Regions from separate parts of the Paenibacillus sp. Lou8.1 genome, predicted to be linked through region 1. Evidence: riboswitches for the same ligand, from Rfam matches in the RefSeq annotation. Region 1 holds a riboswitch; each other region holds the start of a gene.
What was found. Region 1 has a riboswitch for cobalamin ahead of metE (5-methyltetrahydropteroyltriglutamate--homocysteine S-methyltransferase). Riboswitches for the same ligand answer to the same signal wherever they lie in the genome.
Positions count from the first base shown of each region.

Region 2: another riboswitch for cobalamin. It lies ahead of NLX78_RS05730 (ABC transporter substrate-binding protein); the one in region 1 lies ahead of metE (5-methyltetrahydropteroyltriglutamate--homocysteine S-methyltransferase).
Region 3: another riboswitch for cobalamin. It lies ahead of NLX78_RS20880 (ABC transporter substrate-binding protein); the one in region 1 lies ahead of metE (5-methyltetrahydropteroyltriglutamate--homocysteine S-methyltransferase).

Region 1 is NZ_JANAVN010000007.1:283,306-287,588, forward strand. It holds gene NLX78_RS12625 (anaerobic ribonucleoside triphosphate reductase) at 1-1,487, shown strand, start outside; gene nrdG (anaerobic ribonucleoside-triphosphate reductase activating protein) at 1,484-1,981, shown strand; cobalamin riboswitch at 2,165-2,360, shown strand; gene metE (5-methyltetrahydropteroyltriglutamate--homocysteine S-methyltransferase) at 2,523-4,283, shown strand, end outside.
Region 2 is NZ_JANAVN010000003.1:187,077-191,359, reverse strand. It holds gene nikB (nickel ABC transporter permease) at 1-368, opposite strand, end outside; gene NLX78_RS05730 (ABC transporter substrate-binding protein) at 384-1,964, opposite strand; cobalamin riboswitch at 2,182-2,385, opposite strand; gene NLX78_RS05725 (hypothetical protein) at 3,470-4,283, shown strand, end outside.
Region 3 is NZ_JANAVN010000015.1:160,080-164,362, reverse strand. It holds gene cbiB (adenosylcobinamide-phosphate synthase CbiB) at 1-916, shown strand, start outside; gene NLX78_RS20885 (histidine phosphatase family protein) at 961-1,719, shown strand; cobalamin riboswitch at 1,842-2,035, shown strand; gene NLX78_RS20880 (ABC transporter substrate-binding protein) at 2,244-3,251, shown strand; gene NLX78_RS20875 (FecCD family ABC transporter permease) at 3,248-4,283, shown strand, end outside.

The sequences.
Region 1 (4,283 bases):
GCAAGGGACTCCGGTTGTTCGAGGAAGAGATAGAATCCAGTCTGTCTGACGACGAACTACATATGGCCAATCCCCATTTGCAAGAAGTCTGCCCTCGTTCCTACGCATTCGCACGCGAAGAAACGGAGACGGAAACCCGGCAGGCTGCTGAATCGCTCATTCATAACCTGAACACCATGAGCAGTCGGGCGGGGGGACAGATTCCATTCACTTCACTGAATTACGGAATGTGCACGTCTGCTGAGGGACGGCTTGTTACTCAATCGCTGCTGGAGGCCACCATTCGCGGCTTGGGCAGCGGGGAAACTCCTATTTTTCCACAACATATTTTCCAATGTAAAGAGGGAATCAACCAGGCAGAAGGCGACATCAATTATGATTTGTTCTTACGGGCGGTAGAATGCTCTAGCAGACGGATGTATCCCAATTTTGTGAATGTGGATGCCACCTTCAACCTGCCTTTTTACCGTGCTGATGATCCAGATACCATTATAGCGACAATGGGTTGCCGTACCCGCACCATTTCTGACCGTTTCGGTAGAAACCGGCAAAGTGGCAAGGGGAATCTCTCCTTCAATACCATTAATCTGGTGCGGCTTGGCATTGAATATGGTATTTGCACAGGCAAACGCCTGACACCTGACCGTGATCGCTTTGATGCGAGACTAGAAGAAGTTATGCGCATTGCGGTAGATGGCCTAATTCATCGCTATCAAATCCAGACCAGCCAACCGGCCAAAGCCTCGGACTTTATGATGCGCGAAGGGGTATGGGAAGGTGGAGAACAACTGGCACCAGATGATAAGGTGGGAGGCGTACTAAAACACGGTACGCTTTCGATTGGGTTCATCGGGCTGGCTGAGTGCATGAAGGCACTATACGGGAAACACCACGGGGAGGATGATTTTGTATACCGAGAGGCACAGCGAATCATCACTTCCATGCGCGTGTATTGCGATCGAATGAGTGAACATCACAATTTAAATATTACATTGTTCGCTACGCCTGCCGAAGGTCTGTCGGGCAAGTTCACATTGCTGGATCAACGTGATTTCGGGATTATTCCTGAAGTAAATGATCGAGAATATTACACGAATTCTTTTCATATTCCCGTGTATTATACGCTCCCGGCTGCTCGTAAAATCAGCTTGGAAGCTCCGTTCCATAACCTATGCAACGCTGGTGCGATTTCATACATTGAGCTGGACGGTAATGCGCGGAATAACCCGGATGCGTTTCTTAAAATTGTTCAGTATGCGCTGCATCAGAACATCGGCTACTTTTCCATCAACCATCCGGTGGATCGTTGTACGGAATGTGGTTATGAAGGGATTATCGGGACAAGCTGCCCCCAATGTGGCACAGATGAGGAGCACACACACTTTCAGCGCTTACGTCGGGTAACCGGATATCTGACAGGAGATTATACCGTTCGCTTTAATGCCGCAAAACAGGCAGAAGTTCGAGACCGGGTGAAACATAAGTGAATTTGTGTGGCTACATTCCGGAATCTCTGAACGAAGGATACGGCCTGCGCACCGTTGTGTTCATTAGCGGTTGCCGTCATGCCTGTCCTGGATGCTTTAATCCAGCGTCGTGGAGCTTCCGTGCAGGCGAGCCATTCACCCCCCAACGACAACAGGAGGTCATTCGTGACATCATGGAAAATCCGTTGTTGGATGGACTGACTCTCTGCGGGGGAGACCCGTTTTTCTCAGCAGCAGAATGCTCGCAATTTGTGCGTGACTTCCGCGAAGCCTGTCCCGACCGAACCGTGTGGGCTTACACTGGCTTTGTCTATGAAGATCTACTCACAGATCCGGAGCGACAGGAACTGGCGCTTTTGTGCGATGTGATTGTGGACGGTCGTTTTGTAGAACAGCAAAAGGACCTGACCCTTCCCTTCCGGGGCAGTCGCAACCAGCGTCTGGTAGATGTGAAAGCCAGTATTCAGGCAGGTTATGTCGTTTCATTGACATAAGGCGATGCTTACCCAGCAAGCAAGATGCTATATCTAATCTAAGACAAGCCCCCATCATGGGTAAGGCTTGTCTTTTTTTCATATGGCTAACAGATTCCATTGGAGTTTCTATTGCGCATCCTGTAAGTTTCACTTATGATGGTGAACAAGTATACGAGTGCATAATTATTCGTCATACCTTAACCGCATAGCTTGGAGATAGGTGTCTGTTCTATTCAGATCAGGCTTAAAAGGGAAGCCGGTGCAAATCCGGCACGGTCCCGCCACTGTAAACGGGGAACTTTCAGCTGTTCATATATCCACTGGTCCACAGACCGGGAAGGAATGCTGAGTGTCATGATCCGTAAGTCAGGAGACCTGCCTATTTTAACAACATCGCAAGTACCTACGGAAGATAGGGAGGTGTTAAGAGCAGTCGCCGTATTTTTGATTTTTTAATCACGGAGGCATTCTTTCCCCTACTTATTTTTAACCTTGGGGGGAAGAATGCCTTTTTTTGGTACGTAAAAATAAAACAGCTACCCACTAGGAGGAAAAGTACATGTCCATTATTGAATGGCCTGAATTGTCCGGCTTAATTAGCAGTAATCTGGGATATCCGCGTATCGGCGAAAATCGGGAATGGAAGAAAGCACTGGAACGCTTCTGGAACGGCAGCATTAACGAAAGCGAACTGCAGACGGAAATGAAAAAATTACGGTTGGAGCATCTGAGCAAGCAGCGCAATAAGGGGATTGATCGCATTCCTGTCGGAGACTTCTCCTATTACGATCACATGCTGGATACATCTGTGATGTTCGGTCTGGTTCCCGGACGGTTCAACTATCGTCCCGCGGGTCCGGTTCCTCTGTCCGTGTATTTCGGGATCGCTCGTGGACAGAAGGGAGCAACCGCCAGTGAAATGACCAAATGGATGAATACCAATTATCACTACATCGTTCCTGAATTGGCGAACGCAGTTCCGGTGTTCACTGAAAATAAACCTTTACAGGCTTATCGTGAAGCAAAACAAGAACTAGGTATTGATGGGAAACCGGTCCTCATCGGCCCCTATTCATTCGTTACCCTTTCCAAAGGCTATGATCGTAAGGAGCTTGCCTCTATTATAAGAACCTTCCTGCCTTTATACACCCGTGTCCTGTCTGAACTAGCAGCAGAAGGTGTTCAGTGGGTCCAAATCGATGAACCTGTCCTGACCACCTCATTCCCAGTAGAGGATCTGGACATTATTCAGGAAGTCTATGAAGCTTTGAACCAGGCTGCGCCCTCCTTAAATATAATGCTGCAAACCTACTTTGGCAGCCTAGATCATTATGAGCGTCTGTCCGCACTTCCGGTACAGGGGCTGGGTCTTGATTTTGTATATGATGATGGCGAAAATCTTCAGCATATATTGCAGCATGGCTTCCCTAAAGGAAAAACGCTGGGCGCTGGTGTCATTGACGGACGCAATATATGGCGCAGCGACCTGAACGCTGTAGCTGCTCTGCTGGGTCAGTTAGCAGAACAGACCACTGCCGAGCAGCTTATCGTACAGCCATCATGCAGTCTGCTTCATGTGCCAGTCAGCCTGGAGGCAGAGCACAAGCTGGACAAGGAGCTGGTACAAGCGCTGGCCTTTGCTGATGAAAAGCTAGAGGAAATCGCCATCCTGACGGCTGCACTTGGCAAACACGATCCATCCGCACTCACCAAGCTTGGACAAAGTGCAGATGCGGTAGCCCGTTTCAACAGTTCAGCGGCACGCGTACAGACAGCTGCCGATCTGGCCGACCTGTTGGCCAAAGAGCCTCTGTCACGCAGCGTTCCTTTCGCCGAGCGTCGTGAGATTCAGCAAAATAAGCTGAAGTTGCCTCCACTGCCTACGACGACCATTGGTAGCTTCCCGCAAACCGCCGAGATCCGCAAGGCCCGCCTGCACTATCGCAAAGGAGAATGGTCTGCCGAGCAATATCGAACGTTCATCCAACAGCAAATTAAGGAATGGATTGATATCCAAGAGGACATTGGCATTGACGTGCTTGTACATGGGGAATTTGAGCGGACCGACATGGTTGAATTTTTTGGCGAAAAGCTGAACGGCTTTGCTTTTACGCAAAACGGATGGGTGCAGTCCTACGGCTCCCGCTGTGTCAAACCGCCGATTATATACGGAGACGTTTCCTTCGATCAGCCCATGACCGTGGAAGAAACGGCATTCGCCCAATCGTTAACTTCCAAACCTGTTAAGGGAATGCTTACGGGTCCTGTGACCATTTTGAACTGGTCTTTCGAACGTAATGACATTCCACGCAGTCAAGTT
Region 2 (4,283 bases), on a different contig from region 1:
GCAGCCAGCCCCAACCCCAGCGTAAGCACCGTCATGACGGCAAAGCCCGCAGCAGCTAGCTCCACAGTAGCAGGCAGTCTGTTCCACAGTTCGGCTAGCACGGATTCCTTGGATACATACGAGGTGCCCCAATGCCCTGTGAACACATCCCGCAGCCAGTTCACATATTGAATATGAAGCGGTTCGTTTAAGCCCAGTTCCTGCCGTAGCGTCGTCAACGCCTCCTCAGAGGCAGGAACATTATGCGCGGTGAGCAAAATGGTAGCAGGGTCTCCAGGAGCCAGCCGCATCAATACAAAAGTCAGCGTGGATACAACGAATACAATGATGAGCAGCTGCGCCACACGTTTCAGTATAAAACGAATCATAGGATACGCCGCTCGTTATTCCGCAATATCGGATTGCGCTGTAATGTAGTAATACTCGATCGGATGGGGTGTAAAACCCTCTACCCCTTTTTTCACACCGAACACATTGTCAGGATGCACAATGAACGACTGTGGCAAATTCGTATTGATGATATCCAGCGCTTGTAGTGTCACAGCATTACGCTGCGCTGTATCCTTCGCCAGCTTCAAGCTGTTAAGAATACTCTCCAGCGGTTTGGAACTATAACGGCTTACATTGGCTTCACTTTTCGAAGAATAAAACATGTCCATAAAATATTGTGGCTCTCCTGTATGAGCAGTAAGCATACTGTACATAGCAAAATCCCAATCGTTTTTGGTCAACGCCTCGTCGATATTTTCCACCTTGCGAATCTTGACCTGGATTCCCTCTTTCAGCAATTGGCTTTGGATGACCTCAGCCATAACAGAGAGCTCCGGACGCTGAGGAAAAGTCAGCAGCGTAACCTCGAACGGCTTGCCTTGCTTAGTCCATGTCCCTTGGGCATCCTTCTGCCAGCCATCCTTCGTTAACAGCTGATCCGCCGTTCCGTCCAGCGCTTTACGCTCAACTTTACCGAAGGGAAGAATGCTCGGGAACGGACTGCTTGCTTCCGTACCGAAGCCCCTCATGACGGCGCTCACAATCGATGTGCGTGGAATCAGGCTGTCTACCACCTTACGGTTCGCCGCATCCTTGAATACTGGGGATTCCATATTGTACACGAGCATATGGGTGCGCAAGGAGGGAGCCGACAGCACTTGTAGCTTGTCGTTCTTTTTCAGTACCTCTGCGTTATCAACCGGAATATCCGTCGCTACGTCCACCTCGCCGGATTGCAGCGCCATCAGGCGCGAATTCCCGTCCGTAATGAACTTCATCGTCGCTTCAGCCAATCGTGCCTTCTCGCCCCAATATCCGTCATAACGCTCTACGATCAAGGATTGGTCCTTGTTGAACGCTTTGATTTTAAAGGCGCCTGTCATCGCTGGGTAGCTCTGCTCATCTTTCATCGATGCCACATCCAGTACAATCGTCGATGGATCAGCTAGATTGGACACCAACGCCGCATTCGGCTGGTTTGTCGTGATCTTTAAGGCCAGCGGGCCGCTTACATCAATGGACTTCACATTCAGTAAATCCTTCGCCAGATGGCTTTTCTCGATAGAGCGTAGCAAAGATGCTTTTACACTTGCTGCATCCATACTCTTTCCATTATGAAAAGTGACTTTATCCTGCAAGCTGAACGTCCAAACTGTAGGACTATCCTGCTTCCACTCCTTTGCCAGCCAAGCCACAGGCTCCAGCTTTTCATTCAAACGTACCAGTGTCTCACCTGCACCGGATCGCATCACATCCCAGCTATTATCTCCGTGCGGGTCAACACCTGACGGTTTCCATGTATACGCCATTACCAGCTTTTTACCTGTCGCTGTTTGTTGTGCTGACGCGTTCTCATCTTTGCCGGAGCTATTCGACGTCTTATTGCTAGTACATCCCGAAAGAGCCATAACTGCCAGTAACAGCATCACCCCTGTACATATCAACCATGAGCGCCTGCTACGATTGCTAATCATTCGATGAATCCCCCTCTATCTTGTAAAATCATATAAACCTAACGCAAAACGCGAAAAAAGCATTCCGGACCACTTGATCAGCAGTCAGAAATGCTTTCATTATAAAATGTCAAAACACACCTCGAAGCCAACTCCAAAAACATAGAAGGGATCAGATCGGTTTCAGACATTCCGTATGCAGCACGCCTAACCACCTCCCCAGCATCCCGTGGGTCTGACAGTGATGTCAAAACAGGCAGGTCTCCTGACTCCAAGCGTATCTTTCAGGCCTTCCCGGTTCTTCACAGTTCCAGTGGCTGTTCTGAAAGCTCCAGCAGTATCCTGCTGATGCCTGTATACAGTGGCGGGCCCGTGTCGGAATCAACCGAACTTCCCTTTTAAGTGAACACGCTCAACAACTATCCACATGGTCTCAACAAAACCCCGTACATAGAGTCGTCCGGCTCACACCTGTTTTCTTCCTTTATTTCTTTCCATTACGATCTTATTTTGTTGTCACAGGCTTGTCAATAAATGCTGCACAATAATTTAAATTTGAACAATATGGCGAGAATGAAGGTAATGGCTATTCATTGCGTGCACGAAATGAACGTGCTAAAATTAGGTATAGAGATAACCTTCGTGTCCGTATACTAAAAAGAGTCTTCGCCGCGCCAACGGCAAAGACTCTTAGGACTTGAAAGGCTGTGGATCACCACCACGGCGCGCTAAATACTTAGCTAAACCCACCGTTAGGCGCCTAACCTAATTACGCGGTGGGTTTTCGCTTGTTCCGAAATTTCCGACGCAGCCAGCGATAAAGTTTACGAATACTAAACACCAGGCTTAGTAACGTAACCATCCAACGCAACACATCGTAGCACGATACAAGTGTGACCATCGGCTTCACCCCCTTTCGGGAAGCTGCACCGTGGTCCGAAAACATCCACCACTATTCAAAATCCATAATTTAGATTATACCATGCCCCTTCCTACCACTCTAGCAAATTCTTCTAGTAGATTATCAAGCTCCTAGTATTCATTTGGGGAACCACGCGGAACACGCAAAGCACCTGAGACTTATACATACGGAGCACATAATAATGAAATTGTCATCACCGGAACTTCGAGCGGTGAGGTTCAAGGCACAGGAAGAGGGACAAACTTTACGGACTCTACAGGTGAAAATTCCAATTCACTACAAAGAGGCGATTGCGCAACAAAAGGAGCTATTGATAATCCGAAGTTTAATACTAAAATCTCTGTAAGAAACACTGACAATGATGTCGCTTATACTTTTTATAAAGCCGATAATGGAAGCCTGCCAGATGCTGTTATTGATATTTGGAAAACAGGTGTACAGGATTTAGGCTTAACATGGAGTTCGTCTCTCTCATTTTCGGGAAGATATTTTTATACGTTCTAATATCTTCATGCTGGAACAAGGATGGGGCCTACACCCTATCCTTTTCCGTATTTTATTAATCGATTTATTAAATTCTTCATCTTAGAAAGGATGTTTCCTTTTGAAAACAAGCAGCTTTCGCTTCATTATAGTTTTCTTGCTCGTTCCAACTCTATTGTCTGCCTGCTCACCATCTTCTTCTCCATCAACGCAGTCAATCCCATCAAAAGAAGTTCAATCAAGCAAAAAAACAATTCCTTCAGAACAAGGCCAATACCTATCTATGACTTATACAGAATATATGAATGGGAAAAATACAGATAAAGGTATGGTTATGCGGGTCATGACGTATGACTTAAGCAGTAAAAAAATGACCAAACTGGCCGATGTTCCTTATACCTCTCAATACCCACTTTCCGTGGTGTCCTTACCTGATCACAAAATTTATTACTCTGCCGATGTGGATGATAAGGGAGACCAACTATTTTCGTACGACTTAAATTCAAAAAAAACTGAACAATTATCCGATAATTTATTTGCCATTAATCGTATAGTGCCAACTACTCCAGAAGGTCCACTTGTTCTAGCTGCGGTCAAAAAAGGAGAACGTACACTTAAAACGATTTTCTACAATAAATCGACTCATACAATGCAGTTCTTACATGATGAAAATCAGGATATGAATACTTGGTCTGTATCTTACAACTCTAGCAAAAGCGCAACGTACATTTCCCAATTTTCCGAAAATGGACGAGATAAACAAAGAGACATCGCAACCAAGAAACAGTCCACTATGCTCCCTCCGGACTACAAGGTTACAGAAATCAACAACGCCACTAAACAAGAGCGGTCTGTCATTACACTAAAGAACGAACAAATCTTATCATTGTCCAGCAGTAATGATCAGTTGCTCCTAGTCACTGCCCGTTTCATTA
Region 3 (4,283 bases), on a different contig from region 1:
TCCGAGGTGGTTGCCGCATCCAGTCATCGGGATGGGACATGCCATTTCAGCATTGGAAAAAGCGATTCGTCGCCAGGTCCGCAGTGATCGGGGGCTGAAACGTGCGGGTATACTGCTTCCGCTCATTGTGGCGGGAGGCTCCTTTGCGCTCGCCTGGGCGCTGTTGCACTTGCTTGCCTGGATTCATCCGTGGTTGTCTGTCGGCGCAGAAATGGTGCTGATTGCGACCACGATTGCTTCCAAAGGACTAAAGGATGCAGGAATGGCCGTATACCGAGCGTTGCAGGCGGATGATCTGGCAGCGGCACGGCGGGAGCTGGGCATGATTGTCGGGCGGGATACGCAACAGCTTGATGAGCCTGAGATTGTACGTGGTACGGTTGAAACGGTCGCTGAAAATATCGTGGACGCGATTATTTCCCCGCTTTTTTATGCCCTGATCGGAGGAGCACCCTTGGCGCTGGCTTATCGTGCTGTGAATACGCTCGATTCCATGGTTGGCTATAAAAATGAAAAGTATCTGCATTTAGGCTGGGCTTCAGCACGTCTAGATGATGTGGCTAACTACATTCCGGCACGCCTGACAGCGGCAATGCTTGTCGTAGCGGCGTGGATGTACAAGCGAGATGCTGCTAGAAGCTGGCGCACAGTCAAGCGAGACGCTCGTCTGCACCCAAGCCCGAACAGTGGCTTCCCGGAATCAGCTGTTGCTGGAGCACTGGGGATTCGTCTTGGAGGCTATAATGTGTATCATGGCGTACGCTCTTTTCGTGCATACATGGGCGATTGGATACGACCGCTAGAGTCGAAAGATATACGGCATACAATCCAGCTGATGTTCGCCGTGTCCAGTATGTTCGTAGGATTGTGTTTGTTAGGAGCCGCAGGTTGTTTTGCCTTGGGATGGGTGCGGTGAGGGTGAGGCGTGACACACTGAATAATGATCGAGCAGGAAGTGACATGATCTTGAAGCAAGATATAGCAGCAAAAAGGACGGTAGAATACGTACAAAGTCCGAACTCACAGGAGGATAAGGTGCCATATGATGCTAAAGAAGATCTGCATTGGGACATGGAACTCGTGTTAGTTCGTCACGGCACAACCTTATGGAATAAGGAACGTCGATATATGGGACACTCCGACTTAGGTTTGCTACCAGGAGCAGAACAGGAATTAAAGCCTTTGCAAGAAGAATTGCAGGGGCAGTCCTTTGCTCGAATCTATTGCAGCGATTTAATGCGATGTCGCCAGACCTTGCAGATCATTGTGCCGGAGTCAGAATTGACGTCTGGAGGTTCCCTATCTACTATGTCTCCTATGATGGAACCACGTCTGCGAGAGCTTCATTTTGGCGAGTGGGATGGAAAAACGTATGACATGCTCAAGGATGTGTCGTTGTATCGCGCTTGGATTGATGAGCCGCAACGGATAACCCCTCCTGGAGGAGAGTCTTGGACAGATTTTGTGAATCGTTTGCGGAAATTTCTTGACTCTCTGTATGAATGGCGTGTTGCTATGGAAGTTCAACCCATGGATTTGACTGCTGCGCCGCCCTCTGTTTTGGTCGTTACGCATGGTGGCGTAATTCGTCAGTTAGCTTGCATGCTGATACCGGGCCATGATTTTTGGAGTCTGAATCCGAAGCCGGGAGAAGCATTTAGGATTCAATTGAGGCTGGCAGGACCGCACAATTACATAGCGGAAATGCTCCCTCATTAGGTTAGACACCAGCGGGTAAAGAGGCTGTTTGGGTTGTAAGCCGCCTCATTTTAACCTATAATCATCAAGTAAAAGAACGGCTTGACTACCACTACATCAAATATCCAGCAGACGAGGTCGGCGCAGTGTGATGAAACTATGGTTTCCCTTGCCTGCGCTGTTAAAAGGGAAGTCGGTGTAAGTCCGGCGCGGTCCCGCCACTGTAAATGGAAACATGCCGGTTAGTCCTGCTTTATGTGCTACTAAGCATATGAAGGAATTTCAGGACATGCATCTTACCATAAGTCAGGATACCTGCCCGTCCGCCTGTCACCATAATCCTTCGAGGAAAGGATGACGTGTTCGCAGTGACTGTCCGTGCGGAAAGAAGCTGCCGCCTGCGCACAATCTGCGCTAACGTGACCCCTGTGTCCTAATATGAGGATGCGGGGTTTTTTTGATAGGAAAAGAAGGCTGGATTTAGAAGATATCTGATGATGCTCAAGTAACGCTCTTAACGATTTTTTTATGAAGGGGTGCAAATCATGGCAGGAAAAAAAATAAAGGTTTGGACAACAGGTCTATTGGTTCTGATTTTGGCAGTTGTGCTGAGTGCATGTGGCTCTAATGGAAAAAATGCTGAAAATAAAGAGAATCAGACTTCTGCACAGCAGCCAGGAAAGACCGTAACCGCACAAGAGCCTCCGGGCAAAACAGTTTACCCACTCACAGTTAAGGATGCAACAGGACAGGAATTTACATTCAAAAAAGCGCCGGATAAAATCGTTTCCGTCTCCCCGGCAGAAACCGAGGCGCTGTTCGCCATCGGGCTGGATAAGGAAATAGTTGGCGTCTCCGACTACTCTGATTACCCGGCAGCAGCTACGAAAAAGCCTAAAGTGGGCGGTATTATGAAACCGAACGAAGAGGCGATCATTGCTGCTAACCCGGAAGTCGTTTTTGCAGGGATATCACTTAGTGAACAGGCTACGACCAAGCTGCGCGACATGGGAATTATGATTTTTAAAACGGAACCGAAGACAGTTGAAGATGTCATAGCTAACATCGAATTGTATGGAAAAATCACCGATCATCAGAAAGATGCGAGAGCGGTGACTGACAAGATGAGGGCAGATGTAGCGGAAGTGAAAGAAGGAGTTAAAAATATCGGTAAAGGGCAGAAGCTGCGGGTATACGTCGAGTTTTCACCAGGCTGGACAGTTGGTAAAGGCGAGTTTATGGACGAGCTGATTACGTTGGCGGGCGGCGAAAATGTAGGTGCCACGCAGAAGGGGTGGTACCAAATTAGTGAAGAAAATATTATTGCTGCGAACCCTGACGTGATTTTGTACAGCAAAAGTGTCAAGGACGACAAAACTGGCCAGACGCTCGGCGAAATCATTAAAGCTCGCAGTGGATGGGATCAAATATCGGCTGTTCGCCATAACCGGGTGTTTGCCGTGGATGATAATTTGATCAGTCGTCCGGGTCCACGCGTAACGGAAGGTCTCAAGGAAGTGGCCAAGGGCGTGTATCCTGAAATTTTCAAATGAACCGTAAACTGATCGGCTTTGGAGGGACAGGTCTTGTCCTGCTGTTGCTGACGCTGCTGCTCTGTCTTGGCATCGGCTCGGCCAAGCTTCCGGTCAGCCAGATCACGGGCATTCTGGTTAACCACCTTCCGTGGTTAGGCGATACGTTTACACCGGATTGGAATACATCCTCAGAGCAGATTATTTTGAAGGTCAGATTGCCACGAGTGTTACTGGGAATGTTGGTAGGAGCAGCGCTGGCGCTGGCGGGAGCCGGATTTCAGGGTGTGCTGCGTAATCCTTTGGCTGATCCGTATACACTGGGGGTATCCTCGGGGGCTTCGGTAGGAGCGGCAGTACTGATCTATTGGGGCCTTCAATTTTCATTTGTTGGCATATGGACGCTGCCGCTAGTGGCATTTACGACCGGAATGCTGACGCTGTGGATGGTGCTAACGTTGGCACGGGAAGGTGGAAAAATTCCGACACAAAGTCTCATTTTGTCGGGTGTGGTGATGCAATCCTTTCTAGGAGCAGTTGTTTCCTTTCTGACAGCCATGTCGAAGGAGACGGTCAATGAAATATTGTACTGGACGATGGGAAGTCTTAGTCTGCGCGGTTGGTCATATACAGGAATCCTTTTACCTTATGTGGTCATAGGACTGGTATTTCTATGGAACCGGGCACGTGTGCTGAATATTTTGGCTTTGGGTGAACGTCAGGCGGCTCACATGGGAGTTCATGTAGATGCGACGAAGCTATCTGTCCTGATCATTTCCACGCTGCTGACAGCTGCCGCTGTCTCGGTATGTGGAGTGATTGGCTTTGTGGGACTTGTTGTACCGCATATCATTCGTCTGGTGACAGGTCCTGATTACCGGATGATTGTTCCATTATCTGCGCTCGGTGGAGCCATTTTTATGGCTTGGGCGGATACGGCGGCTCGCACGTTGTTATCCCCCACGGAAATTCCTCTGGGCGTGATGACGGCCTTTGTTGGGGCACCGTTCTTCGCATATCTCCTGTATCGGAACAAGAAGCTGCGCAGGGGGG